Regions from separate parts of the Streptomyces sp. NPDC051173 genome, predicted to be linked through region 1. Evidence: riboswitches for the same ligand, from Rfam matches in the RefSeq annotation. Region 1 holds a riboswitch; each other region holds the start of a gene.

Evidence for each region. Region 1 has a riboswitch for cobalamin ahead of AB0435_RS30980 (cobalamin biosynthesis protein). Riboswitches for the same ligand answer to the same signal wherever they lie in the genome.
Region 2: another riboswitch for cobalamin. It lies ahead of AB0435_RS02820 (HoxN/HupN/NixA family nickel/cobalt transporter); the one in region 1 lies ahead of AB0435_RS30980 (cobalamin biosynthesis protein).
Region 3: another riboswitch for cobalamin. It lies ahead of metE (5-methyltetrahydropteroyltriglutamate--homocysteine S-methyltransferase); the one in region 1 lies ahead of AB0435_RS30980 (cobalamin biosynthesis protein).
Region 4: another riboswitch for cobalamin. It lies ahead of AB0435_RS03810 (ribonucleoside-diphosphate reductase subunit alpha); the one in region 1 lies ahead of AB0435_RS30980 (cobalamin biosynthesis protein).

The regions. Positions count from the first base shown of each region.
Region 1 covers NZ_JBFBBD010000097.1:7,282-13,234, forward strand. Annotated here, with positions in the region: gene AB0435_RS30975 (cobyric acid synthase) at 1-1,263, opposite strand, end outside; gene AB0435_RS30980 (cobalamin biosynthesis protein) at 1,293-2,279, opposite strand; cobalamin riboswitch at 2,398-2,524, opposite strand; gene AB0435_RS30985 (hypothetical protein) at 3,190-3,402, opposite strand; gene AB0435_RS30990 (inorganic phosphate transporter) at 3,415-4,659, opposite strand; gene AB0435_RS30995 (class II aldolase/adducin family protein) at 4,773-5,462, shown strand; gene AB0435_RS31000 (alpha/beta fold hydrolase) at 5,803-5,953, shown strand, end outside.
Region 2 covers NZ_JBFBBD010000002.1:293,005-298,957, reverse strand. Annotated here, with positions in the region: gene AB0435_RS02830 (YIP1 family protein) at 1-385, opposite strand, end outside; gene AB0435_RS02825 (APC family permease) at 460-2,016, opposite strand; cobalamin riboswitch at 2,195-2,413, shown strand; gene AB0435_RS02820 (HoxN/HupN/NixA family nickel/cobalt transporter) at 2,445-3,575, shown strand; partial or broken gene AB0435_RS02815 (NAD-dependent epimerase/dehydratase family protein) at 3,658-4,695, shown strand; gene AB0435_RS02810 (YidB family protein) at 4,672-5,202, shown strand; gene AB0435_RS02805 (class I SAM-dependent methyltransferase) at 5,255-5,920, opposite strand; gene AB0435_RS02800 (DUF2064 domain-containing protein) at 5,917-5,953, opposite strand, start outside.
Region 3 covers NZ_JBFBBD010000042.1:5,223-11,175, reverse strand. Annotated here, with positions in the region: gene metE (5-methyltetrahydropteroyltriglutamate--homocysteine S-methyltransferase) at 1-1,800, opposite strand, end outside; cobalamin riboswitch at 1,838-2,061, opposite strand; gene AB0435_RS21620 (helical backbone metal receptor) at 2,099-2,839, shown strand; gene AB0435_RS21615 (TDT family transporter) at 2,766-3,923, opposite strand; gene AB0435_RS21610 (LysR family transcriptional regulator) at 3,994-4,938, shown strand; gene AB0435_RS21605 (hypothetical protein) at 5,205-5,393, shown strand; gene AB0435_RS21600 (ABC transporter permease/substrate binding protein) at 5,455-5,953, opposite strand, start outside.
Region 4 covers NZ_JBFBBD010000004.1:26,397-32,349, forward strand. Annotated here, with positions in the region: gene AB0435_RS03795 (hypothetical protein) at 1-248, shown strand, start outside; gene AB0435_RS03800 (DUF3311 domain-containing protein) at 349-621, shown strand; gene mctP (monocarboxylate uptake permease MctP) at 618-2,243, shown strand; cobalamin riboswitch at 2,571-2,729, shown strand; gene AB0435_RS03810 (ribonucleoside-diphosphate reductase subunit alpha) at 2,886-5,264, shown strand; gene AB0435_RS03815 (ribonucleotide-diphosphate reductase subunit beta) at 5,264-5,953, shown strand, end outside.

The DNA.
Region 1 (5,953 bases):
CCATACGGACCCCGACCGGCAGCCGTCCAGGAACGGCTCATCGCCGCCGAGCACTTCGGCGACACCGTGGTGGATCTCGTAGCCCTCCACCCGCTCGCCGAGTGCCTCGCCGGCCGGCCGGGCCAGCGTCTTCTCCACCGCGAACCGCACCCGTACCGGCAGCAGGCCCAGGCCCTCGACCGTGCCCGCCCTCGACTCGACCTCGTCCTCGATGCGCTCGCCCAGCAGCTGGAAGCCGCCGCAGATGCCCAGCACCGGCCGGCCCTCCGCCGCGCGCCGCGCGATCGCGTCCGCCAGCCCGCGCTCGCGCAGCCAGGCGAGCGCCCGCACGGTGCCGCGGGTGCCCGGCACGACGACCAGGTCCGCGTCGAGGAGCTCCTCCGGGCGGTCCACGAACCGTACGACCACGCCCGGTTCGGCGGCGAGCGCGTCGACGTCGGTGAAGTTCGACATCAGCGGCACCGCGCACACCGCGACCCGCAGCACGTCGGCGCCGTGCGGCGGGGCGACCACCGACTCCCGCACCGCGCCGCGCATCGACACCCGCAGGCCGTCCTCCTCGTCGATGCCGAGGCCGTGGGCGAACGGCAGCACGCCGACCGTGGGCCGCCCGGTCAGGCCGCGCAGCATCTCCAGGCCGGGCTCCAGCAGCGTCACGTCCCCCCGGAACTTGTTGACCAGATAGCCCGCTATGTGCGCCTGGTCCTCGCGGGACAGCAGCGCCGTCGTACCGAAGAACGACGCGAACACCCCGCCCCGGTCGATGTCACCGACCACGACGACCGGCAGCCGCGCCGCACGGGCTATGCCCATGTTGACGATGTCCGTGCGCCGCAGATTGATCTCGGCGGGGCTGCCCGCGCCCTCGCAGATCACCGCGTCATGGGTGCGCCGCAGCTCGGCCAGGCAGTCGGTCACCGTGCCGAACAGCTGCTCCTGGCGGCCGGAGTGGTAGCCGCGCGCGCTGAGCTCACCCACCGGCTTGCCCATCAGCACCACCTGACTGCTGCGGTCGCCGCCGGGCTTGAGCAGCACGGGGTTCATCAGGGCCGACGGCTCGACCCGGGCCGCAGCGGCCTGCATGGCCTGGGCGCGGCCTATCTCCGCGCCCTCGCGGGTCACGAAGGAGTTGAGCGACATGTTCTGCGCCTTGAACGGCGCGACCTTGACGCCCTTGCGGACCAGCCACCGGCAGATCCCGGCGGTCACCACGCTCTTGCCCGCGTCCGAGGTCGTCCCGGCCACGAGCAGGCCCCCGCCCAGCGGGCCCGAGGACCCGCCCTTGTCCGCTGTCACCGGCTCCTCCTCGTAAGGCGATCTGGGGAAAGACTGCCCGCCGCACGGCCCCGGGAGACGGCGGCCCGCACCCCGATCGCGACGCCCAGCGCCAGCAGCGACACCCGCCGGGAGAGCCGCACGGCGCGCTCGATGTCGGCGGTCTCCACCGGGCGGTTCTCCGCGCCCAGGACCGGGCGGTGCTCGACGCGGCCCTTGTAGGCGAGGGTGCCGCCGAGGCGTACGCCGAGCGCCCCGGCGAACGCGGCTTCCACCGGGCCCGCGTTGGGGCTCGGGTGCCGGGACGCGTCGCGCCGGGCCACCCGCCAGGCGCCCCGCGGGTCGGGGCCGGCGAGCACGGCGAGGGTGGCGGTGAGCCGGGCGCCGGGCCAGCCGACGACGTCGTCGAGCCGGGCCGCGGCCCAGCCGAAGCGCCGGTAACGGGGCGACTTGTGGCCCACCATCGCATCCAGGGTGTTGACGGCGCGGAAACCGGCCAGCCCCGGGACACCGCCCAGCGCACCCCAGACGAGGGCGCCCACGACGGCGTCGGAGGTGTTCTCGGCGACGGACTCCACGACGGCGCGGGCCATCTGCGGACCGTCCAGCGCCTCCGGGTCGCGCCCGCACAGATGGGGCAGCCGCTCCCGGGCGACCTCCAGGTCACCCGCGGCGAGCGCGCCTCCGACGGCGCGGGCCTCACGGCCCAGCGAAGTGCCGCCCAGCACGGCCCAGGTGGTGGCGGCGGTCAGGGCGACCGTGGCGGCGGGGGAGGGGCGTACGGCACGGGCCAGCGCACCGGCGGCGGCCACGGTGCCGCCCGCGCACAGCAGCGTGTGCAGGGCGCCGTGACCGCGGTGATCCCGCCACAGCCGCTGCTCCACGGCCTGCGCGGCACGCCCGAAAGCGGCCACGGGATGGCCGCGGCGGGGGTCGCCGAGAGCGAGGTCGCCGAGGAAGCCGAGCGCGGCACCGCACGCGAAACCGAGGTGATCGGCGCGCATCGGATCAGACCGCCGTCGTGTGGTACCTGGATCCAGGGGAAAGGGGTGGTCGGCGGCCGGGCATGGCGATGTGTCCTCACTCAGGGTCCGCGCCCTGGCTCGACGTGACCGGCGACCAGAGTCTCCTGGCTCCCGGATCGACGCCGCCCCCTGCCTTCCGGCCTCGCGGCCGTGGCGGTAGTGCTTGGGGGAACGCTCCCCGGTGACAGTGGCGGGACCGCGCCGGACTCACACCGGCTTCCTCTGCTGTCGCCGTTTGGCCTCGGAAGTCCACCATGGGGTGTGAACGGGCGTCAACTTTCCCGTTGGGCGGGTGAGCTGGGCTTTGCCGGCGGGTTCGTCCTTCGGGCGTGGCCTCAATCGCCGGCCGGGCTGGGTTTGTGGCTGGACCGGGGGTGTGGCCTCCGGGCTGAGGACCTGGAACGCGGTGCGTGGCGCCGTGAGGCGTATTGAGTGCTGTGACGACGCACCGCGTTCCAGAACCTCACCCTCCGGCCCCACCCCCTCCGCCGGAGAGCAAGTTGAAGGCCGGCGGGGGCGTAGACCCTCGGGGCGCGCCATTCTTTTCGGCCGGTGCGCCGTTCTTCCAACCGGGCACGCCTCCCTCTTCCGCCGGGCGCGCTGTTCTTTTCTTTCCGCCGGGTGCGCGAAATTCAGCCCGTTGGGGGCACCTCCCAGCGGTAGCTGGGGGGAGGCAACGGACCCGAGGTTCGGGGTCTGGGGCAGCGCCCCAGTTTCGGGAAGGGGCGGGGTAGGGGAACAAAGCCCGCCGCAGGCGCCGACCGGCCCGCAGCCGGGGGTCTGGGGCGCGTGCCCCAGTTCGGGGAAGGGCGGGGCTGGGGAACAAGCCCCGCCGCAGGCGGCAACCCACCCGCGGGTCAGGGATCCGGGGCTGAGCCCCGGCCCCCACCTACCCCACGATCAAAAAGATCCCGTACCCCACAGCCGCCGCGCACAGCGCAAAGCACGCGTACGCTCCGGACCGCGCCAGGACCCCCGGAGCCGCGCTGCCCGCGGAGCGCGACGTGCCGACGATCCCCAGTGTGAAGACGCCGACCAATCCGACGGTCACGACGAGGCTGACGCCGAAGACCTGCCCAAGAGCTGCCCAGTCGATCTGCATGGTGTGGATTCCTTAGCTCGCCGCGGCGGCGGGGGTGCGCCCGGGTTCGGGGGAGACGGCGACCACCGGGGCGGCGGTCACGGGACCGGCCGGCGGCGGGGCGACGGCCTGGAGCGCGGCGGTGACCACACCGGCCGGCTCGGCCGCTTCCGCCTGGACCTCGTTGACGCTGTCGTGGGTGACCGGCTTGCGGCGGGAAGCGGCGTAGATCGCGCCGCACACCAGCAGGCCGAGCACGGCGACGGTGGTGACGCCCCAGTCGCCCTGGTCGGCGAGGAACGCCGCGCCACCGGCGACGATGCCCGCGGCCGGGAGCGTCAGGCACCAGGCGATCGCCATCCGGCCCGCGGTCGACCAGCGCACCACGCCGCCCTTGCGGCCGAGGCCGGAGCCCATGATCGCGCCGGAGCAGACCTGGGTGGTGGAGAGGGCGAAGCCGATGTGCGAGGAGGCGAGGATCACGGTCGCGGCGCCGGTCTGGGCGGCGAAGCCCTGCGGCGGCTGGATGTCGGTGAGGCCCTTGCCGAGCGTACGGATGATGCGCCAGCCGCCCAGGTACGTACCGAGCGCGATGGCCAGGCCCGCGGAGACGATGACCCACAGCGGCGGGTCGGAGTGCGGGGCGACGACGCCGCCGGTGACCAGCGCGAGGGTGATGACACCCATCGTCTTCTGCGCGTCGTTGGTGCCGTGGGCGAGGGAGACGAGGGCGGCGGAGGCGATCTGCCCGGCGCGGTAGCCCTTGGCGGTCTCCTTCTCGTCCCGGCCCTTGGCGAGCCGGTAGGTGAGCCGGGTGGCGACCGTGGCGGCGATGCCCGCCACGATGGGCGCCGCGACGGCCGGGATGAGGACCTTCATGACGACCTTGTCGGCGTTCACCGCGTTGAAACCGACGGACACGATGGTCGCGCCGATCAGGCCGCCGAAGAGGGCGTGCGAGGAGCTGGAGGGCAGACCGGCCAGCCACGTCAGCAGGTTCCAGACGATCGCGCCGATCAGTCCCGCGAAGATCACTTCGGGTCTGATCCCGGCGCTCTCGTCGATGATGCCCCCGGAGATGGTCTTGGCGACCTCGACGGACAGGAACGCGCCGACGAGGTTGAGAACCGCCGACATCGCCACCGCGACCTTGGGCTTGAGCGCCCCGGTGGAGATGGTGGTGGCCATGGCGTTGGCCGTGTCGTGGAAGCCGTTCGTAAAGTCGAACACCAAGGCCGTGACGATCACGATCCCGATGAGAAGCGTGATGTGTTCCATTCACCCAGGCAATCAGCTCGATGGTCAGTACAGCGGTGACCGTAAAGACCCTGGGTGAACGGAAGGTGAACTGGGTTGGACCGAGTGGTGGCGCGAACCGGAGGCGGATGACGATGCGGATATCGAACACAGCACAGGGTGACAACAGCGGCACGAGCGGCGACATCGGGCGGGCCTGGGCCGAGGTCGTGGCCACCGCCCGCCGCACCGTGGCGGACGGGTTGGTGGTGGGCACCTCAGGCAATGTCTCCGCGAGGGTCGGCGATGTCGTTCTTGTCACGCCCAGCGGCGTCCCGTACGACCGGCTCCGCCCGGAGGACGCGGTCGGCGTCGACCTCGACGGCCGCCAGGTCCTCGGCGAGCTGACCCCCACCAGCGAGCTCCCCATGCACCTGGCCGTCTACCGCTCCACCGACGCGGCGGCCGTCGTCCACACCCACGCCGTCCACGCCACGGCGGCCGCGGGCCTGGTCGACGAGCTGCCTCTGGTCCACTACATGGCGGGCGCGCTGGGCGGCCCGGTACGGGTCGCCGACTACGCGCTCTACGGCACGGACGAACTCGCCCGCAACATGCTGCGCGCCCTCGAAGGCCGCACGGGCTGCCTCCTGCGGAACCACGGCACGGTCGCCCACGGCGAGACCCTCGACCAGGCCTACGACCGCACGGCTCAGCTGGAATGGATGTGCCGCGTGTGGCTGACGTCGGCGGCGGTACCGGACCGGACACCGTCGCTGCTGACTCTCGACGAACTGGACGAGGCGACGAGGAAACTGCGGGGGTACGGGCAGCGGAGGGGGTGACCGGGGGGCTTTTCCCCAGCCCCGCCCCTTCCCGAAACCGGGGCTGCGCCCCAGACCCCGCAACACGCTTCGCGCGTTGTCCTCAAACTCCCCCAGCTACCGCTGGGAGGTGCCCCCAACGGGCTGAAATCAGCCCGTTGGGGGCACCTCCCAGCGGTAGCTGGGGGAGTTTGAGGACGCGCCCGCAGGGCGCTGGGGTCCGGGGTCTCCCCGGTTTCGGGAAGGGGCGGGGTAGGGGAAAAGGCCCGCCGCAGGCGGCAACGGACCCGCACCCGGCAAGGACCCGCAGGCAAAGCGCAGCGGACTGGCCAGAGCCTCACCACACGCTCACACTGAAGACGTGCACCCGGCGAGAGCGGCAGCCCTGGCCGCCACGACCGTACTAGGTGCCGGAGCGGCCGCCATAGCGGCCGGACGGTACGCCTCCGACGCTGCGCTCAAACCCCGGCCGGGAACCCCACTGCCGGACTCCCCGGAGCTCACCGTCCACT
Region 2 (5,953 bases), on a different contig from region 1:
AGATCACCACGAACAGGGTGACCGTCGGGCCGAACTTGCCGTTGCCGCCGAGCCGGCGGGCGATCGCGTGCGTGGCGGCGCCCAGCAGCAGGCTGGCGAGGAGCAGGACGCCGTCGGCGATGGCCACCGCCTCCATGGCGAGCGTGGGACTGACCTGCCACTGCGCCCGGAAGTCGCCCCTGCCCAGCGTCCCCAGCAGCCCGGCGAGCAGGCACAGGAACGTCGCCGCACCCCAGACGCTGCGGTCCCGGGCCTCGTCGAGCACTTCGACCGGCCGGAACCACAGCCCGAATATGAGGCGGTGCCAGAGCAGTCTGCGCGGTGCCGCGGCCGGGGCGTGCGGTGAGGAGGCCGGGGGCGCGGAGGGTGAGGGGGTCACGGGCATGGATGCAATTTCTATCACCGAGCGGCCCGGTCACCGGTGGCCGGGCCGCTCGGCCCCTCGTGCGTGAGGCGGCGTCAGACCGGTTCGGGAGCCCTGGGATCGGTGTCGGCGCCCGGGCCCGCGCCCGGCCCGGCGTCAGGGTCGGGGCCCGCTCCCGGGCCCGTGGAGCCGTCGGGATCGGCGCCCGCGTCGGGGTCGGGGGCGTGCAGGTACTCCTCCGAGATCTCGCGCGGCCCGAACGGCCACACCTTCTCGTAGCGCGCCCAGAGCACGAACGCCACGCAGCCCGCGGCGACCCAGGCGAGCGACCATTCGATGGGGTGCCGGCCGGGGGAGTTCTTGTCCGCGTAGCCGTAGATCACCAGCCAGCCCACGAGCGCCACCAGGCTCGGCAGCGGATAGAGCCACATGCGGTACGGGCGGCGCAGCCCCGGCTGCCGGCGGCGCAGCACCGACACCGCCGCCACCTGGGCCAGTGCCTGGACGATCACCATCACGGTCGTCAGCAGCTGGATCAGCGTGGTCAGGTCCGTATGACGGCCGATCAGGAAGCCGACGCAAGTGATGACCCCCATCGACGCCAGGCCCAGCACCGGGAAGTGGTGGCGCGGGTGCAGGCTGCCGAAGGAGCGGAAGAAGACCTTGTCCCGCGCGGCGTCGTAGGGCACGCGGGAGCCGCCGAGGAGCCCGGTGAGGACGGAGGCGACGGCCGTGACGAGGATCAGCACCGTGATCGTCCGGGCCGCGCCCTTGCCCCAGGCCGCCTCCAGGACCGCGGAGGCCACGGAGGAGTGCGCCGTGGAGTTCTCGTCGAGCATCTGCTTCCAGTCGACGACCCCCAGCGTGCCGATCTGGAGCAGCAGATAGATCGCCATGATGCCGAGGATGGAGTAGACGATCGCGCGCGGCAGCGTCCGTCCGGGGTTCTTGATCTCGGCGCCCATGTAGGCGGCGGTGTTGTAGCCGAGGTAGTCGTAGATGCCGATGGTCAGGCCCGCCGCGAAGCCGATCCAGAAGTGATTGGTCGTCAGCTCGAAGGCGTGGGCGGGGTAGGTGAAGGCGCGGTCGGGGCTGAAGTGGGTGAACGCCGCGACGATGACGAGGACGACCGAGGCGATCATCACCGCCCACAGCACCACGGTGAGCCGTGCGATGTTCTCGACCCGCCGCCACAGCGCCGCGACGATGAGCACGATGACCGCGAGCCCCACGAGGTCCCCGGCGGTCTGCCCCATGCCCGGCCACAGATAGCCGAGGTACTGCACGAAGCCGATGATCCCCGTCGACATGCCCAGCGGGATGAACAGCATGGCCGTCCACACGAACAGGAACGGCATCAGCTTCCCGCTGCGGTACTGGAACGCCTGCCGCAGATACACGTAACTGCCGCCCGCCCCCGGCAGCGAGGCGCCCAGCTCCGCCCAGATCAGCCCGTCGGCGAGCGCCAGCAGCGCGCCCGCGACGAATCCGATCACCGCCTGCGGGCCGCCGAACGCCGTCACCATCAGGGGGATGGTGACGAAGGGCCCGATACCGCACATCTGGCTCATGTTGATGGTGGTGGCCTGGAACAGCCCGATCCGGCGTACGAATCCGACCCGTTGCTCCGGTTCCTGTCCGGTGTCCGCCATGGGTGTGCCCTCTCTCTGCCGGACGGGGTGACCCGTCAACTGCACTGGTAGCACCGGCCCGCGGGGCACGTCCAGCATCGGCGCCAAGGAACGGCGGGCGGAGTCGCGAGAGGTCAAGGTTGCTTCCTGCTTCCCTATGGCAACTGCCACTTCTTTGCCACTCCCGCCGGTCAGGGCGTTAAAGTGGCCCGGCCGTGGTGCTCGGGAAGACCGGTGACGGACCCTCGTGGTCCCACTCCGGAGCGGCCCTCGCCACTGTGATCGGGGAGTTACCGTCCCGTTCCGCGCGCACCCACGGGCGCGTGGAGCCACTGGCCGCAGCCGGCTGCCGGGAAGGCAGGGGCGGGCGCGAGCGAACCCGTAAGCCAGGAGACCGGCCACGGCATCTCACGAGAAGATCCACGAGGTGCTGGAGCGTGACCCGCAAGATGACCCTGCCCACCCGAACCCCCGCCGGGCCCGCCACCGGCGGCCTGCCCGCCTTCCGCTGGCGCCGCCAGGACACCGTGCGCACCGCCGGCCTCCTGGGCGTCATAGCCGCCCTGCACGTCGTCGCCTTCGGCGTGCTCTATCTGCTCGTCGTCCCCGACCACTACACCGTGGACTCCAAGGTCTACGGCGTCGGGCTCGGCGTCACCGCCTACACCCTCGGCATGCGGCACGCCTTCGACGCCGACCACATCGCCGCCATCGACAACACCACCCGCAAGCTGATGGCCGACGGCAAGCGCCCGGTCTCGGTCGGCTTCTGGTTCGCCCTCGGCCACTCCAGCGTGGTCGTCGTCATGGCGGCCCTGGTGGCGGGCGGCACCCAGATCGCCGGGAAGCTGATGGACGAGGACTCCACCACCCACCAGACCCTCGGCGTCGTGGGCACCTCGGTCTCCGGCGGCTTCCTCTACCTCATCGCCGCCCTCAACCTCGTCGCTCTCGCGGGCATCCTGCGCATCTTCCGCGCGATGCGCGAGGGCCGCTACGACGAGGCCGAGCTGGAGCAGCACCTGGACTCGCGCGGCTTCATGAACCGCATCCTCGGCCGCTTCACCCGCTCCATCACCCGCCCCGGCCAGATGTACCCGCTGGGCTTCCTCTTCGGCCTCGGCTTCGACACCGCCACCGAGGTCACCCTCATGGTGATGGCGGGCAGCGGCGCGGCCGCCGGGCTGCCGTGGTACGCGATCCTGTGCCTGCCGCTGCTGTTCGCCGCCGGGATGAGCCTCTTCGACACCCTCGACGGCACGTTCATGAACTTCGCCTACCAGTGGGCGTTCTCCAACCCCGTCCGCAAGGTCTACTACAACCTCACCATCACCGGCCTGTCGATCGCCGTCGCCTTCCTCATCGGCACCATCGAGCTGGTCACCGTGCTGCACGACAAGCTCGACATGAACGACCCGGTCACCGGCTGGATCTCCGGCCTCGACCTCGACAACGTCGGCTTCGTGATCGTCGGCCTCTTCGTGGTCGTCTGGGCGGCCGCGCTCGCCTACTGGCGGTTCGGCAAGGTCGAGCAGCGCTGGGCGGCGCGCGCGGCCACGGCCACGAGCGAGGCGGCCTGACGGCCGGCGCGGTTCTTACGGACCGGTGACGGCGGGGCGCCAGGACGGGCGCCCCGCCGCCCGCGCCCCTAACGTCGGGACCATGCGCGTACTCGTCACCGGAGGCGCGGGCTTCATCGGCTCGCACATCGTCACCGCACTCACCGCACGCGGGCACCGGCCCGTCGTCCTCGACGCACTGCTGCCCGCGGCCCACCCCGAGGCACCGCCCCGGCCCCCCGGTGTCGAGTGGACCGGCGCCGACCTCCGTGACCGCGTGGCCGTGGCCGGTGCCCTGCGCGGCATCGACGCCGTCTGCCACCAGGCCGCGATGGTCGGCCTCGGCAAGGACTTCGCCGACGCGCCCGCCTATGTGGGCTGCAACGACCTCGGCACGGCCGTCCTCCTCGCGGAGATGGCCGCCGCGGGCGTACGCCGCCTGGTCCTCGCCGGCTCCATGGTCGTCTACGGCGAGGGCCACTACGTGTGCCCTCGGCACGGCGTGGTGCGCCCCGGCCCGAGGGCGGCCGCGGACCTCGACGCCGGGCGCTACGAACCCCACTGCCCGCGCTGCGGCCGGGAACTGACGCCGGGCCTCGTCGACGAGGAGGCGCCCGCCGACCCCCGCAACGTCTACGCGACGACCAAGCTCGCCCAGGAACACCTGGCCGCCGCCTGGGCCCGCGCCACCGGCGGCACGGCGGTGTCCCTGCGCTACCACAACGTCTACGGCCCGGGGATGCCCCGCGACACCCCGTACGCGGGCGTCGCCTCCTTCTTCCGCTCCTCGCTCGCCCGCGGCGAGGGACCCCGCGTCTTCGAGGACGGCCGCCAGCGGCGCGACTTCGTGCACGTACGGGACGTGGCCGCGGCGAACGCCCTCGCGCTCGAACACCTCGCCCACCGCCCCGCGGGCACCCTGCGCGCGTTCAACTGCGGCAGCGACACCCCGCACACCATCGGGGAGATGGCCGCCACCCTGGCCGCCGCGCACGGCGGACCGGCGCCCGTCGTCACGGGCGAGTACCGGCTCGGCGACGTCCGCCACATCACCGCGTCGTCGCGGCGCCTGCGCGAGGAGCTGGGCTGGCGCGCGGAGGTCGGTTTCACGGAAGGAATGGCCGAGTTCGCACGGGCGCCACAGCGCGTCCGACCGTGGCTGCGTACGGGTGAACATCCCGCCATCCCGGGCCGGAGCCGCCGTCCCGGGATAGATGGATGGCATATCGGTGCGCTTCCGGGAAAGGCGGCAGACATGGCGGACAACGACCTGGGAACCCTGCTCGGCGGGCTGCTCGGCGGCAGCAAGGAAGGCTCTCTGCTGGGCTCGCTGCTCGGCGCGCTCGGCAGCGGGGGAGGGGAGTCGCTCTCCGGCCTGCTGCAGCAGCTCCAGGAGGGCGGTCTCGGCGCGAAGACCGGTTCCTGGGTGGCCACCGGGCCCAACGAGCCGGTCAGCGGCCCGGAAGTGGCGCAGGCACTGCCCTATCAGGCGCTCGACCACGTCGCCCAGAAGGCGGGCGTCACCCCGGAGGAAGCGGCGGACCAGCTCGCCCGGGTGATTCCGCAGGCGGTCGACAAACTGACGCCCACGGGCGAGGTCCCCCAGGGCTCCCTGGAAGAAGTGATCGCCCACCATCAGGGCGGCTGACCCGGGCGGGGGATCCCCGCCCGGGCAGCCGCCCGCCGCGCCGTGGCCCGCGTCAGAGCCGCAGCGCCGCGAACGGACGCTCCGCCGACTCCCAGCGGTCCGCCATCCGCCACCCCACCGCGTCCGCGTGCCGCAGCAGCGCGGTCATCCCCACCCGCGCCCAGGGGAACGCCGGCCCCAGCCGTCCCCGGCCGTCGTCCACCCGCACCCGCACCCGCTCGTCGACGTCCGCCGTGGCGGCCTCGACGAGGAGGAGCCCGCGCGGCGCGGTGATGGCGGCGACCCGGGCCAGGAGGGCGCGGGGGTCACCGCCGATCCCGATGTTCCCGTCGACGAGCAGTGCGGTGCCCCAACGGCCCTCGCCCGGCAGGGGGTTGAACACCGAACGGCAGAGCGCCGTGCCTCCCGTGCGGCGGGTGCGGGCGACGGCCGCCGGGCTCACGTCGACGCCCAGGGCCGGGCGGCCCAGCGCGGCCAGGGCGGTGACGAGGCGGCCGGGGCCGCAGCCGATGTCGATGACCTCGCCCTCGCAGCGGTCGAGCACGGTCATGTCGGCAGGGTCCGCGTCGGCGCACCAGCGCTCCACTTCGAGGGGCAGCAGCCAGCCGTCCGCGCGGCGCAGGAAGAGCGGGCCGCGGCCGATGTGGACGGCGTCCGCGTAGGGGTCGGAGCTCCAGGCGCCGGTGGTCCGGCGCACGGTCAGTTCGCCGAGGGTCACCGGGCGGCCCCGGCCGCGACGGCCGCCGCGAAG
Region 3 (5,953 bases), on a different contig from region 1:
GTCGGCGACCTCGTCGCGCAGCGCGAGGGCCACCTGGCGGGCGGTCTCGGCGAGCGGCTGGTCGTCGCGGACGAAGGACCAGGACAGCATGGTGACGGGGCCGGTGAGCATGCCCTTCACGGGGCGCCGGGTCACCGACTGGGCGTAGCGGGTCCATTCGACGGTCATGGGCGCGGGGCGCGAGACGTCGCCGGCGAGGATCGGCGGCCGGACGTAGCGCGTGCCGTAGGACTGCACCCAGCCGTGCCGGGTGGCGAGGTAGCCGTTCAGCCGCTCGGCGAAGTGCTGGACCATGTCGTTGCGTTCGGGCTCGCCGTGCACCAGCACGTCGAGTCCGGCCTTCTCCTGGAAGGCGATCACCTCGCGGATCTCGGTGGCGATCCGCTCCCGGTACTCCTCGGTGGTCAGCTTCCCGGCGCGCAGGTCGGCCCGCGCGCGGCGGAGTTCCGCGGTCTGCGGGAAGGAGCCGATGGTGGTCGTGGGCAGCGGCGGGAGGTCCAGGCGGGCGCGCTGGGCGGCGGCCCGTTCCGCGTACGGCTGGGGGCGGCGGGTGTCCTCGGCGGTGACGGCCGCGCAGCGGTCCCGTACGGCCGCGTCGCGGGTCAGGGCGGAGCCCGCTCGGGCCATGAGGGCGGCGCGGTTGGCGGCGAGCTGGGGCGCCACCGCCTCGCGGCCCTCGCTCAGCGCCCGCGCGAGGGTGGCGACTTCGGCCGTCTTCTGGCGGGCGAAGGACAGCCAGCGGGCGATCTGCGGGTCGAGGTCGCGTTCGGCGGCGACGTCGAGCGGCACGTGCAGCAGGGAGCAGGACGGCGCGACGTCGAGCCGGTCCACCAGGCCGAGCAGGGTGGCCAGGGTGGAGAGGGCCCGCTCCAGGTCGGCGGCCCAGACGTTGCGGCCGTCGACGACGCCCGCGATCAGCCGCTTGCCGGGGAGGCCGCCGAGCGCGGCGAGGGCGTCGAGGTCGGCGGCCGCGGGGCCGGTGAAGTCCATCGCGAGGCCCTCGACCGGGGCCTGGGCGAGCACGGGCAGGGCGTCGCCGAGCCGGTCGAAGCAGGAGGCCACCAGCAGTTGGGGGCGGTCCGTGGCCGCGCCGAGCTCGCGGTAGGCGCGGGCGGTGGCGTTCAGTACGGAGCGGGGCCGGTCCTGCACGAGCGCGGGCTCGTCCAGCTGCACCCACTCCGCTCCGGCCGCCCGCAGGTCGGCGAGCAGCGAGGCGTAGACGGGCAGCAGCCGGTCCAGGAGGGTCAGCGGCTCGAAGTCCGCACCGGCCCCGGGCGCGGGCTTGGCCAGCAGCAGGAAGCTGACGGGGCCCAGCAGTACGGGCCGGGCCGTGAAGCCCGCCTCGCGCGCCTCACGGAATTCGCCGACCTGCTTGCGGGAGTCCGGCGTGAATTCCGCGTCGGGCCCCAATTCGGGGACGAGGTAGTGGTAGTTGGTGTCGAACCATTTCGTCATCTCCAGCGGTGGCGTGTCCGCCGTGCCGCGGGCCATGGCGAAATAGACGTCCAGCTCGGTCGTGGCCGCCGCCCGGTGCCGCTCGGGCACCGCGCCGACCGCCCAGGCGGTGTCCAGCACATGGTCGTAGAACGAGAAGTCACCCGTGGGCACCTCGGTGATGCCCGCCTCGCGCAGCTCCTCGCGGGCCGCCGCGCGCAGCGCGGCCGCGGTCCCCAGGAGTTGATCCGCGTCCAGGCGGCCGGCCCAATAGCCCTCGATGGCTTTCTTCAGCTCACGGCCCGGGCCTTGCCTCGGGTAGCCGTGCAGCGTGGGATTCACACGTGCGACATGCGTCTGCTTCACGGAACTCTCCTCCGGAGTTCGTGCGGTCCGTACCCCGTGCGGGCATACGGGCAGTGGCAGGTCTTCGGACTCGCGGGCACGCCCCGGTCCCTCGTCGAAGGGCCGGTCACCTACTGGCGGTCGCTTCCCGGACGGCGTCCAGTGCGTATGACCGCTTTCGTTCCCACTCACCGCTGCGGGGCAGTTCCGGATTCGCACCGGATTCCCTCTTGCGACGCTCCCGACTGGCGGACGGGGCGAACCAGCTGCACCGGCCAGCATAGTCATAGGAGTTGCCGCCCGGGCGTACTCTGTGATCATGGCCATTCGTACTGCCGTACGGCGCGTGGTGTCCCTCGTCCCCTCGCTCACCGAGGCCGTGGCCGTCACCGCGCCCGGCCTGCTCGTCGGTGCCACCGACTGGTGCGACCACCCCGCCGGGCTCGACGTCGTGCGGATCGGTGGCACCAAGAACCCCGACGTGGCCCGGATCGCCGCCCTCGCGCCCGACCTCGTCCTCGCCAACGAGGAGGAGAACCGCGCCCCCGACCTGGTCGCGCTGCGTGCGGCGGGCCTGCGGGTGCTGGTCACCGAAGTGCGCACCCTCGAGCAGGCGTTCGGGGAGCTGGAGCGGGTGCTGGTGGAGGGGTGCGGGCTGGAGCGGCCCGGGTGGCTGGCGGAGGCCGAGGACGCGTGGCGGGAGGTCCGGCCCGCGGGCCCGGCCGTACGGGCGGTGGTGCCGGTGTGGCGGCGGCCGTGGATGGTGCTGGGCCGGGACACCTTCGCGGGGGACGTCCTCGCCCGGCTCGGTGTCGCCCATGTGTACGCGGGGCACGCGGAGCGCTATCCCCGCGTGCCCCTCGGTGAGTTGACTTCATGCGGCGCCGAGCTGGCGGTCCTGCCGGACGAGCCGTACCGCTTCACCGCCGACGACGGCCCGGAGGCGTTCCCCGGGCTGCCGTGCGCGCTCGTCAGCGGGCGTCATCTCACGTGGTACGGGCCGTCGTTGACACGGGCGCCGAGGGTGCTGGGCGAGGCGCTGCGAGCAGCTTTCCGCTGACCAGGCCGCGCAGGGTGCACACGGCGGTGACCAGCCAGGCCGCGACGAGCAGCGCGTACAGCCCGTAGGCCAGGCCGTTGAAGGCGTGCAGACCGGTGTGGCGGGCGAGCGCGGCGGCGCCGGTGACGCAGGTGCCGATGGGGAAGGTGAAGGCCCACCAGGTCATCGCGAAGCCCATGCCGCGCCGGAAGGCCCGGACCACCATGGCGGTGGCCAGTGCCAGCCACAGCAGCGCGAAGCCCATCACGGGGGTGCCGTAGAGCACGCCGAAGGCGGTCATGGCCTGGGCGTAGGAGGTGGCGGCGGTGCCTTGCGCGGCGTCGGCGACGTTGTTGACGGCGGTGGTCGACTGCCCGAGCGGGCCGAGGACGAGGAAGAGGGCGGGGGTCAGCGCCAGGGGCAGCGCGCCGTGGTGGATCAGCCGGGCGAAGACCATCGGCAGGATGAGCAGCGTGGCCAGCAGGCTCATGCCGAACAGGGCGTAGCAGCCGAGCAGCATGGCCTCCTGCCACTGGCCGTGCGGCAGGTGCGGCACCAGCGCCGGGCCCGTCGCGGCGGACACCATCGGCGCGACGATCGGGAGCAGCCAGGCGGGCGAGGCGCCGTCCACCGCGATCCTGTGCCGGGTGACCATCAGGTACGGGATGCCCGCGGCCGCCGCGAGGCCGATCACCGTGCCCGCCGGCCAGAGGACGGCGTCGACGGCGACGGCCGCGTCCTTGCCGATGAGGTCCGAGCCCACGGCGAGCGTGACGCTGCCGACGGACAGCAGGGCCATGGCCAGGCAGCCGTAGAACGGCGCGACCATCGGGTCGGCGAGGTGGCGCCGGGCCTGGTCGGGGTGGCGCAGCCAGTGCGCGGCGCGGGCGGTCAGCAGGGTGAGCAGCCCGAGGGCGGCCAGCGCCCACACCACCTCGTACGCGCCGCGCAGCCCGGGCGCCCGCAGCGGGAGGGCGCTGCCGGCGCCCGCGACGATGGCGGTGCCCATCACGGCGGCGTACCAGTTCGGGCCGAGGTGGCGGACACCCGGCCGCGGGTCGTGACGCGTGAGAGGGGTGGGGCTGGGATGGACGAGCGTGGTCATGCCTCCACGATCACCCATTGCACTCCGTGCAACCAGAGGCCATCGGTCTATGAGGGCATAAGCTGGGTTTATGAGCGACGGGTTTACGAGCGGCGGGTTCACGAGCGATACGAGCAGCCCTCTCTCGCACCGGGTGCCCGATCTCGGGGCGCTGGAGCTCCTTCTCGCCGTGGCCCGGCTGGGCAGCCTGGGCCGGGCGGCGAAGGAACTGGGCATCACGCAGCCGGCCGCCAGCAGCCGGATCCGCAGCATGGAGCGACAGCTCGGCGTGGCCCTGGTCGAACGGTCGCCGCGCGGCTCGCGGCTCACCGACGCGGGAGCGCTCGTCACCGACTGGGCCGGGCGGGTCGTCGAGGCCGCCGAGGCGTTCGACGCGGGGACGCGGGCGCTGCGCGGGCGCCGGGACTCGCGGCTGCGGGTCGCCGCGAGCATGACCATCGCCGAGTACCTGCTGCCGGGCTGGCTCATCGCCCTGCACCGGCAGCTGCCCGGCACGGCCGTCTCGCTGCTCGCCGGGAACTCCGCCGCCGTCGCCGAGCGGCTGCGCGCCGGTGAGGCCGACCTCGGCTTCGTCGAGGGCCTCGACCTGCCGGCCGACCTCGACGGCGCGGTCGTCGGCCACGACCGGCTCGTCGTCGTGACCGCCCCCTCCCACCCGTGGGCCCGCCGCCGCGCTCCCCTGCCGCCCTCCGAACTCGCGGCCACCCCCCTGATCCTCCGCGAACGCGGCTCGGGGACGCGGCAGGTGCTGGACGCCGCGCTCGCTTCGCACGGAGGTCCCGCCGTCCCCTTGCTCGAACTGTCCTCGACGACGGCGGTGAAGGCGGCGGTCGTGAGCGGCGCGGGCCCTTCCGTCCTGAGCGAGCTCGCGGTCGGTGAGGAGCTCGCGTCCCGGCGGCTCGTGGAGGTGCCGGTGGGGGTGGTGCGTCTGCGGCGTGATCTGCGGGCGGTGTGGCCGGTGGGGCATTTGCCGGCGGGGCCGGCGCGGGAGCTTCTGTCTTTGACGCGGAGTTGAGACGGCGGGTGGGCGTCGGGTGAGTGCGGCGCCGTTGCCGCCTGCGGCGCTTTGTTCCCCTGCCCCGCCCCTTCCCGAAACTGGGGCTCCGCCCCAGACCCCGCAACACGGCTACGCCGCGTTGTCCTCAAACGCCGGACAGGCTGGATGGTACGGGCCACGCGGTCCGCATGGCGCACACGCCCCGTCCGGGTGACCCCGCGCATGGGAAGGCCCCCGCAGGGCATGATCGCGGCGCCCAACTTCCCTATTCGAAGGGTCGGTTCATGCGTCGTATCGCCACCGTCGTCCTCGGGGTCGCCGCCTTCTTCGGCATTCTCACCGTGCCTGCCAGTGCCCATGAGGGCAGCAACTTCACGCTGGTGACGCTGGGGAAGGTGAACGCCAACGCGGCCAGCGCGGACCAGTGGCACTCGCCCGCCCCGCCCGGGAAGAACGGCCTCATCGCACTGTGAACGCAACGGCAGGGGCCGGTCGTCCAAGTGGACGACCGGCCCCTGCCGTTGAGCTGAGGATCTACTTCGCCGGTACCGGCGCCAGCTTGTCCTCCATGCCCGGGTGGGCGTCGAGCCAGCTGCGGGCCGACGCCTTCTCGTGGCCCTTGCCGCCGTCCTTGATCGCGACCTCCAGGCCGGCTAGCTCCTTCTCCGACATCTTGAAGTTCTTCAGCCACTCCGCGACCTGCGGGAAGTCCTTGCCGAAGTCCTTCTTGGCGACGCTGTGGAGCTGCTCGCCCTTGCCCCAGGCGCCCTGCGGGTCCTTGAGCTTCTTGAGGTCGTACTTCCCGTAGGCCCAGTGCGGGGTCCACAGGGTCGTGACGATCGGCTCCTTCTTCTTGACCGCCCGGTCCAGCTCGGCGAGCATCGTGGCGGTCGAGGAGGAGACCACCTTGTACTCACCGTCGAGGCCGTACTCCTTGAGCACCTTGTCGTTGAGGGTGCCCATCATCCCGGCGCTGGACTCGATGCCGATGATCTTCCCGCCGAACTGCGCGCCCTTGCCCTTGAGGTCGGCG
Region 4 (5,953 bases), on a different contig from region 1:
GCGACCGGCTCGCGCGCAAGATGCCGGACCCCCGCCCCGAGCCGGCGCCGCGTCCCCAGCCCCTGCGTGCCTGCACCGGCACCTGCGGCCGGATGATCCGGCCCGTCGCCGACGAGACCGCGTGCCGTGACTGCCGGCTGGAGACGGCCGGAAGCGACGCTTCCGGGGCGGTGGCCGCAACTCGGCGCGGCATGAGCGCCGTTCGGGCCTCGCTGGAGGCGTACGTCCAGGCGCGGCCCGCCGGGTGACGTTGCCATACCGATATGCGGACAGGGGGTGACTCCCCCCACGCCCCTGACCTAGATTTCCTGCGCATCACGTAGTGATCACCAAGGGGGAGTCGCCACCATGACAGAACCACCGATGGAGCCGCCGGAGAGCGGCCGCAGGGCCGTTGTCGTCACGGTGCCGATGGTCGTGGCCGGGGTGTGTCTCGCCATTCCCTTCGTCGCGATGCTGTGGGTCGACTCCTTTTCCCGGCTCACGCCCGCGTTCATCGGGATTCCGTTCTTCTACTGGTACCAGATGCTCTGGGTGCTGATCTCGACCGCGCTCACCGTCATCGCGTACGCGATGGTCCGCCGCCACGAGCGGATCCGCAAGGGAGGTGAGCGGGCGTGAAGAACGGCGTGAACGGCGTGGCGCTCGCCGTGTTCATCTTCTTCTTCCTGGTCGTCACGGTGATGGGATTCGTCGCCTCCCGGTGGCGGCGCGCGGAGAACGCGGACAGCCTCGACGAGTGGGGGCTGGGCGGGCGATCGTTCGGCACCTGGATCACCTGGTTCCTGCTGGGCGGCGACCTCTATACCGCGTACACCTTCGTCGCCGTACCGGCGGCCATCTACGCGGGCGGCGCGGCGGGATTCTTCGCGGTGCCCTACACGATCCTCTGTTATCCGCTGGTGTTCACCTTCCTGCCCCGGCTGTGGTCGGTGGCGCACAAGCACGGTTATGTGACGTCCTCGGACTTCGTGCGCGGCCGGTTCGGGTCGAAGGGGCTTTCGCTGGCCCTCGCGCTGACCGGGCTGCTCGCGACCATGCCGTACATCGCGCTCCAACTCGTCGGCATCCAGGCCGTGCTGGACGTGCTCGGGGTCGGCGGTGGATCCAACTGGTTCATGAAGGACCTGCCGCTGCTCATCGCGTTCGGCGTGCTCGCGGCCTATACGTATTCGGCCGGGCTGCGCGCGCCCGCGATGATCGCGTTCGTCAAGGACGCGCTGGTCTACATCGTGATCGTCGTGGCCATCATCTACATCCCCATCAGGCTGGGGGGTTTCGAGCACATCTTCGCGAAGGCGGGTGACGCCTTCGCCCAGAAGGATCCCGCGACGGGCAGACCGCGCGGCTCCCTGGTGACCGGTCCGGACGCGCAATGGGCGTACGCGACGCTCGCGCTCGGCTCGGCGATGGCGCTCTTCCTCTATCCGCATTCGGTGACCGCGGTCCTCTCCAGCAAGAGCCGCAATGTCATCCGCCGCAACACCACGATCCTGCCGCTCTATTCGCTGATGCTGGGCCTGCTGGCCATGCTCGGCTTCATGGCGATCGCCGCGGGCGTCAAGGTGAAGAACGGCCAGCTGGCCATTCCGCAGCTCTTCGAGGACATGTTCCCGGACTGGTTCACGGGCGTCGCCTTCGCGGCGATCGGGATCGGCGCGCTGGTGCCGGCGGCGATCATGTCCATCGCCGCGGCGAATCTCTTCACGCGGAACATCTACAAGGACTTCATCCGGCCCGATGCCTCACCCGAGCGCGAGGCCAAGGTCTCCAAGCTCGCCTCGCTGCTGGTGAAGGTCGGCGCCCTGATCTTCGTCCTGACGATGGACAAGACGGTCGCGATCAATTTCCAGCTGCTCGGCGGCATCTGGATCCTGCAGACCGTGCCGGCGCTCGTCGGCGGGCTGTTCACCCGCTGGTTCCACCGGTGGGGTCTGCTGGCGGGGTGGGCGGTCGGGATGGCGTACGGGACATGGCGGGCGTACGACACGCCGAGTGCCACTCAGGATCATTTCGGGAATACCAACCTGATTCCCTTCATCGGGGAGAAGGGGTACATCGGGCTTACGGCTTTCGTCCTGAATGTGCTTGTCGCCGTCGTGCTCACGTTCGTGTTCAAGGCGGTGGGCGTGCGGGACGGGGTGGACGAGACAAAACCATCTGACTACACGGCGGATGCGGGTGATCCGGGCGTGGCGGAGGAACTGCCGCCGGCGACGGCGGGGGCCCCCGGAGGTCACTGACGCCTGCGGCGGGCTTCTTCCCCAACCCCGCCCCTTCCCGAAACCGGGGAGACCCCGGACCCCCGAACCACGCTCCGCGCGGTGTCCTCAAACGCCGGACGGGCCGAGTTCGGCAGGACCTTCGCCCCGACCCCCCGGGCGCTCCCGAGATACCCAATCGCGAGCCCCTGGAGGGGTCCCAGAACGACTTCCGGCCGGCCGTCCACCCCGCCGGTCGCCGAGGGCCGTCGCGCCTCCCCGGAGGCGCGTGACGGCCCTCCGTCATGCCCCGTACGGGCAGGCCCTGTTAGCACATTCCGACCCGCTCGATTACCGCACGACACAAGATGTGGTGGTGCGTGCGACGGCCAGCACTAGATGTATGCTCGTCCTCGCTGTCGTCGCAGGGGAATCCGGTGGAAATCCGGAACTGTCCCGCAACGGTGCATGTATGCCGTAATGACGCATGCAGGAGTCCGAGTACCTGCCGACAGCACGCCCACCGCTGAGCCGCACCGGCTCGCACCGGGCGTTTTGTATTCGTCCGGGCCTCGCGGGTTGGGCCGATGGACGCTACGAGCATGCCCTGGTGCTTCAGGCATGCCCGTACGCGCCCGTCGCGCGCCACCCGCCCGGCCCCTTGCCGAGCGAGGGAGAGCCTCAGTGACCATCGCGCCCGCCGATCCGGTCTCAACGTCCGCGGAAGCGACCGGCGGCCCCGGGACCGCGCTGCTGCGCACCCTGACCGACCTCACCGCCGATCTGCCCGCCACCGACCCCGGAAAGGTCGCCGCCGCCGCGCTGCGGGGCCGCCACCCGGGCTCGGACGAGGCCGAACTGCGGTCCCTGGCCACCGAGGCCGCCGCCGGCCTGATCGCCGAGGAGCCCGAGTACTCCAAGCTCGCGGCCCGCCTGCTCACCCTCGCCATCGCCGAGGAGGCCGCCGGGCAGGGCGCCGTCTCCTTCTCCGCGTCCGTCGCGACCGGCCACCGCGAGGGCCTGATCGCCGACGACACCGCCGCCTTCGTCACGACGCACGCCGCGCGCCTCGACGAGCTCGTCGGGAAGGCGCTCGCCGACGGCGCCGACGACCGCTTCGGCTACTTCGGCCTGCGCACCCTGCACAGCCGCTACCTGCTGCGCCACCCGATCACCCGGCAGGTCATCGAGACGCCGCAGCACTTCCTGCTGCGCGTGGCCTGCGGCCTGGCCGAGGACCACTCGGTGCGGGCCCTGGAGGACGTCGCCGAGCTCTACGCGCTGACGAGCACCCTGTCGTACCTGCCCTCCTCCCCCACGCTCTTCAACTCCGGCACCCGCCACCCGCAGATGTCGTCCTGCTACCTGCTGGACTCGCCGCTGGACGAGCTGGACTCGATCTACGACCGCTACCACCAGGTGGCGCGCCTGTCGAAGCACGCCGGCGGCATCGGCCTGTCCTACAGCCGCATCCGCTCGCGCGGCTCGCTGATCCGGGGCACCAACGGCCACTCCAACGGCATCGTGCCGTTCCTGCGCACGCTCGACGCCTCCGTGGCGGCGGTCAACCAGGGCGGCCGGCGCAAGGGCGCGGCCTGCGTCTATCTGGAGACGTGGCACGCGGACATCGAGGAGTTCCTGGAGCTCCGCGACAACACCGGTGAGGAGGCCCGCCGCACGCACAACCTCAACACCGCGCACTGGATCCCGGACGAGTTCATGCGCCGCGTCGAGGCGGACGCCGACTGGTCGCTGTTCTCCCCGGCCGACACGCCCGATCTGGTCGACCTCTACGGCGACGAGTTCGACGCCGCGTACCGCAGGTACGAGGCCGAGGGCAAGGCCGTCAAGCAGATCCCGGCGCGCGTGCTGTACTCCCGGATGATGCGCACCCTCGCGCAGACCGGCAACGGCTGGATGACCTTCAAGGACGCGTCCAACCGCACCGCGAACCAGACGGCCGAGCCCGGCAAGGTCGTCCACTCCTCGAACCTGTGCACCGAGATCCTCGAGGTCACCGACGACGGCGAGACGGCCGTCTGCAACCTCGGCTCGGTCAACCTGGCGCAGCACCTGGGCACCGACGGCGAGATGGACTGGGAGAAGCTCGACCGTACGGTCCGTACGGCCGTGACGTTCCTCGACCGCGTCGTGGACATCAACTTCTACCCGACCGAGCAGGCCGGCAACTCCAACAGCCGCTGGCGCCCGGTGGGCCTGGGCCTGATGGGCCTCCAGGACGTCTTCTTCCGGCTCCGTCTGCCCTTCGACTCCCCCGAGGCGAAGGAGCTGTCCACCCGGATCTCCGAGCGGATCATGCTCGCGGCGTACGAGGCGTCCGCCGACCTCGCCGAGCGGCACGGCCCGCACCCGGCCTGGTCCGCGACCCGCACCGCCCGCGGCGTGCTGCACCCGGACCACTACCCGAACGCCGAGCAGCGCTGGGCCGACCGCTGGGCGGCGCTGCGCGCCCGCATCGCCCAGGTCGGCATGCGCAACTCGCTGCTGCTGGCGATCGCCCCGACGGCCACCATCGCGTCCATCGCGGGCGTGTACGAGTGCATCGAGCCGCAGGTCTCCAACCTCTTCAAGCGCGAAACGCTCAGCGGTGAGTTCCTCCAGGTCAACACCTACCTGGTGGAGGACCTGAAGAAGCTCGGCGTGTGGGACCGCACCACCCGTGACGCCATGACGGACGCCAACGGCTCGATCCAGGACATGAACTGGATCCCGCAGGAGGTGCGCGACCTCTACCGCACCGCCTGGGAGATCCCGCAGCGCTTCCTGATCGACATGGCCGCGGCCCGTACGCCGTACCTGGACCAGAGCCAGTCGCTGAACCTCTTCATGGCGTCGCCCACCATCGGCAAGCTCAGCTCGATGTACGCGTACGCCTGGAAGCAGGGCATCAAGACGACGTACTACCTGCGCTCGCGCCCGGCCACCCGGATCGCCCGCTCGGCCTCCGCCGCCGCCACCATTCCCGTGCAGCAGGCCGTGCCCGACGCCGACGCCGTCGCCTGCTCCCTTGAGAACCCCGAGTCCTGCGAGGCCTGCCAGTAATGTCGACCGCTGAACAGAAGAACCTGCTCGACCCGGGCTTCGAGCTGACCCTGCGCCCGATGCGGTACCCGGACTTCTACGACCGCTACCGCGACGCGATCAAGAACACCTGGACCGTCGAGGAGGTCGACCTCCACTCCGACGTCGCCGACCTGGCGAAGCTGTCCCCGGGCGAGCAGCACATGATCGGCCGCCTCGTCGCGTTCTTCGCGACCGGCGACTCGATCGTGTCGAACAACCTCGTGCTGACGCTGTACAAGCACATCAACTCCCCCGAGGCGCGGCTGTACCTCTCGCGGCAGCTCTTCGAGGAGGCCGTGCACGTCCAGTTCTATCTGACGCTGCTGGACACCTACCTCCCCGACCCGGACGACCGCGCCGCCGCCTTCGACGCGGTGGAGGAGATCCCCTCCATCCGCGAGAAGGCCCAGTTCTGCTTCAAGTGGATCAACGAGGTCGAGAAGCTGGAGCGGCTGGAGACGAAGGCCGACCGCCGTCGCTTCCTGCTCAACCTGATCTGCTTCGCGGCGTGCATCGAGGGGCTGTTCTTCTACGGCGCCTTCGCGTACGTCTACTGGTTCCGCTCGCGCGGTCTGCTGCACGGCCTGGCCACCGGCACCAACTGGGTGTTCCGTGACGAGACCATGCACATGAACTTCGCGTTCGAGGTCGTGGACACGGTCCGCCAG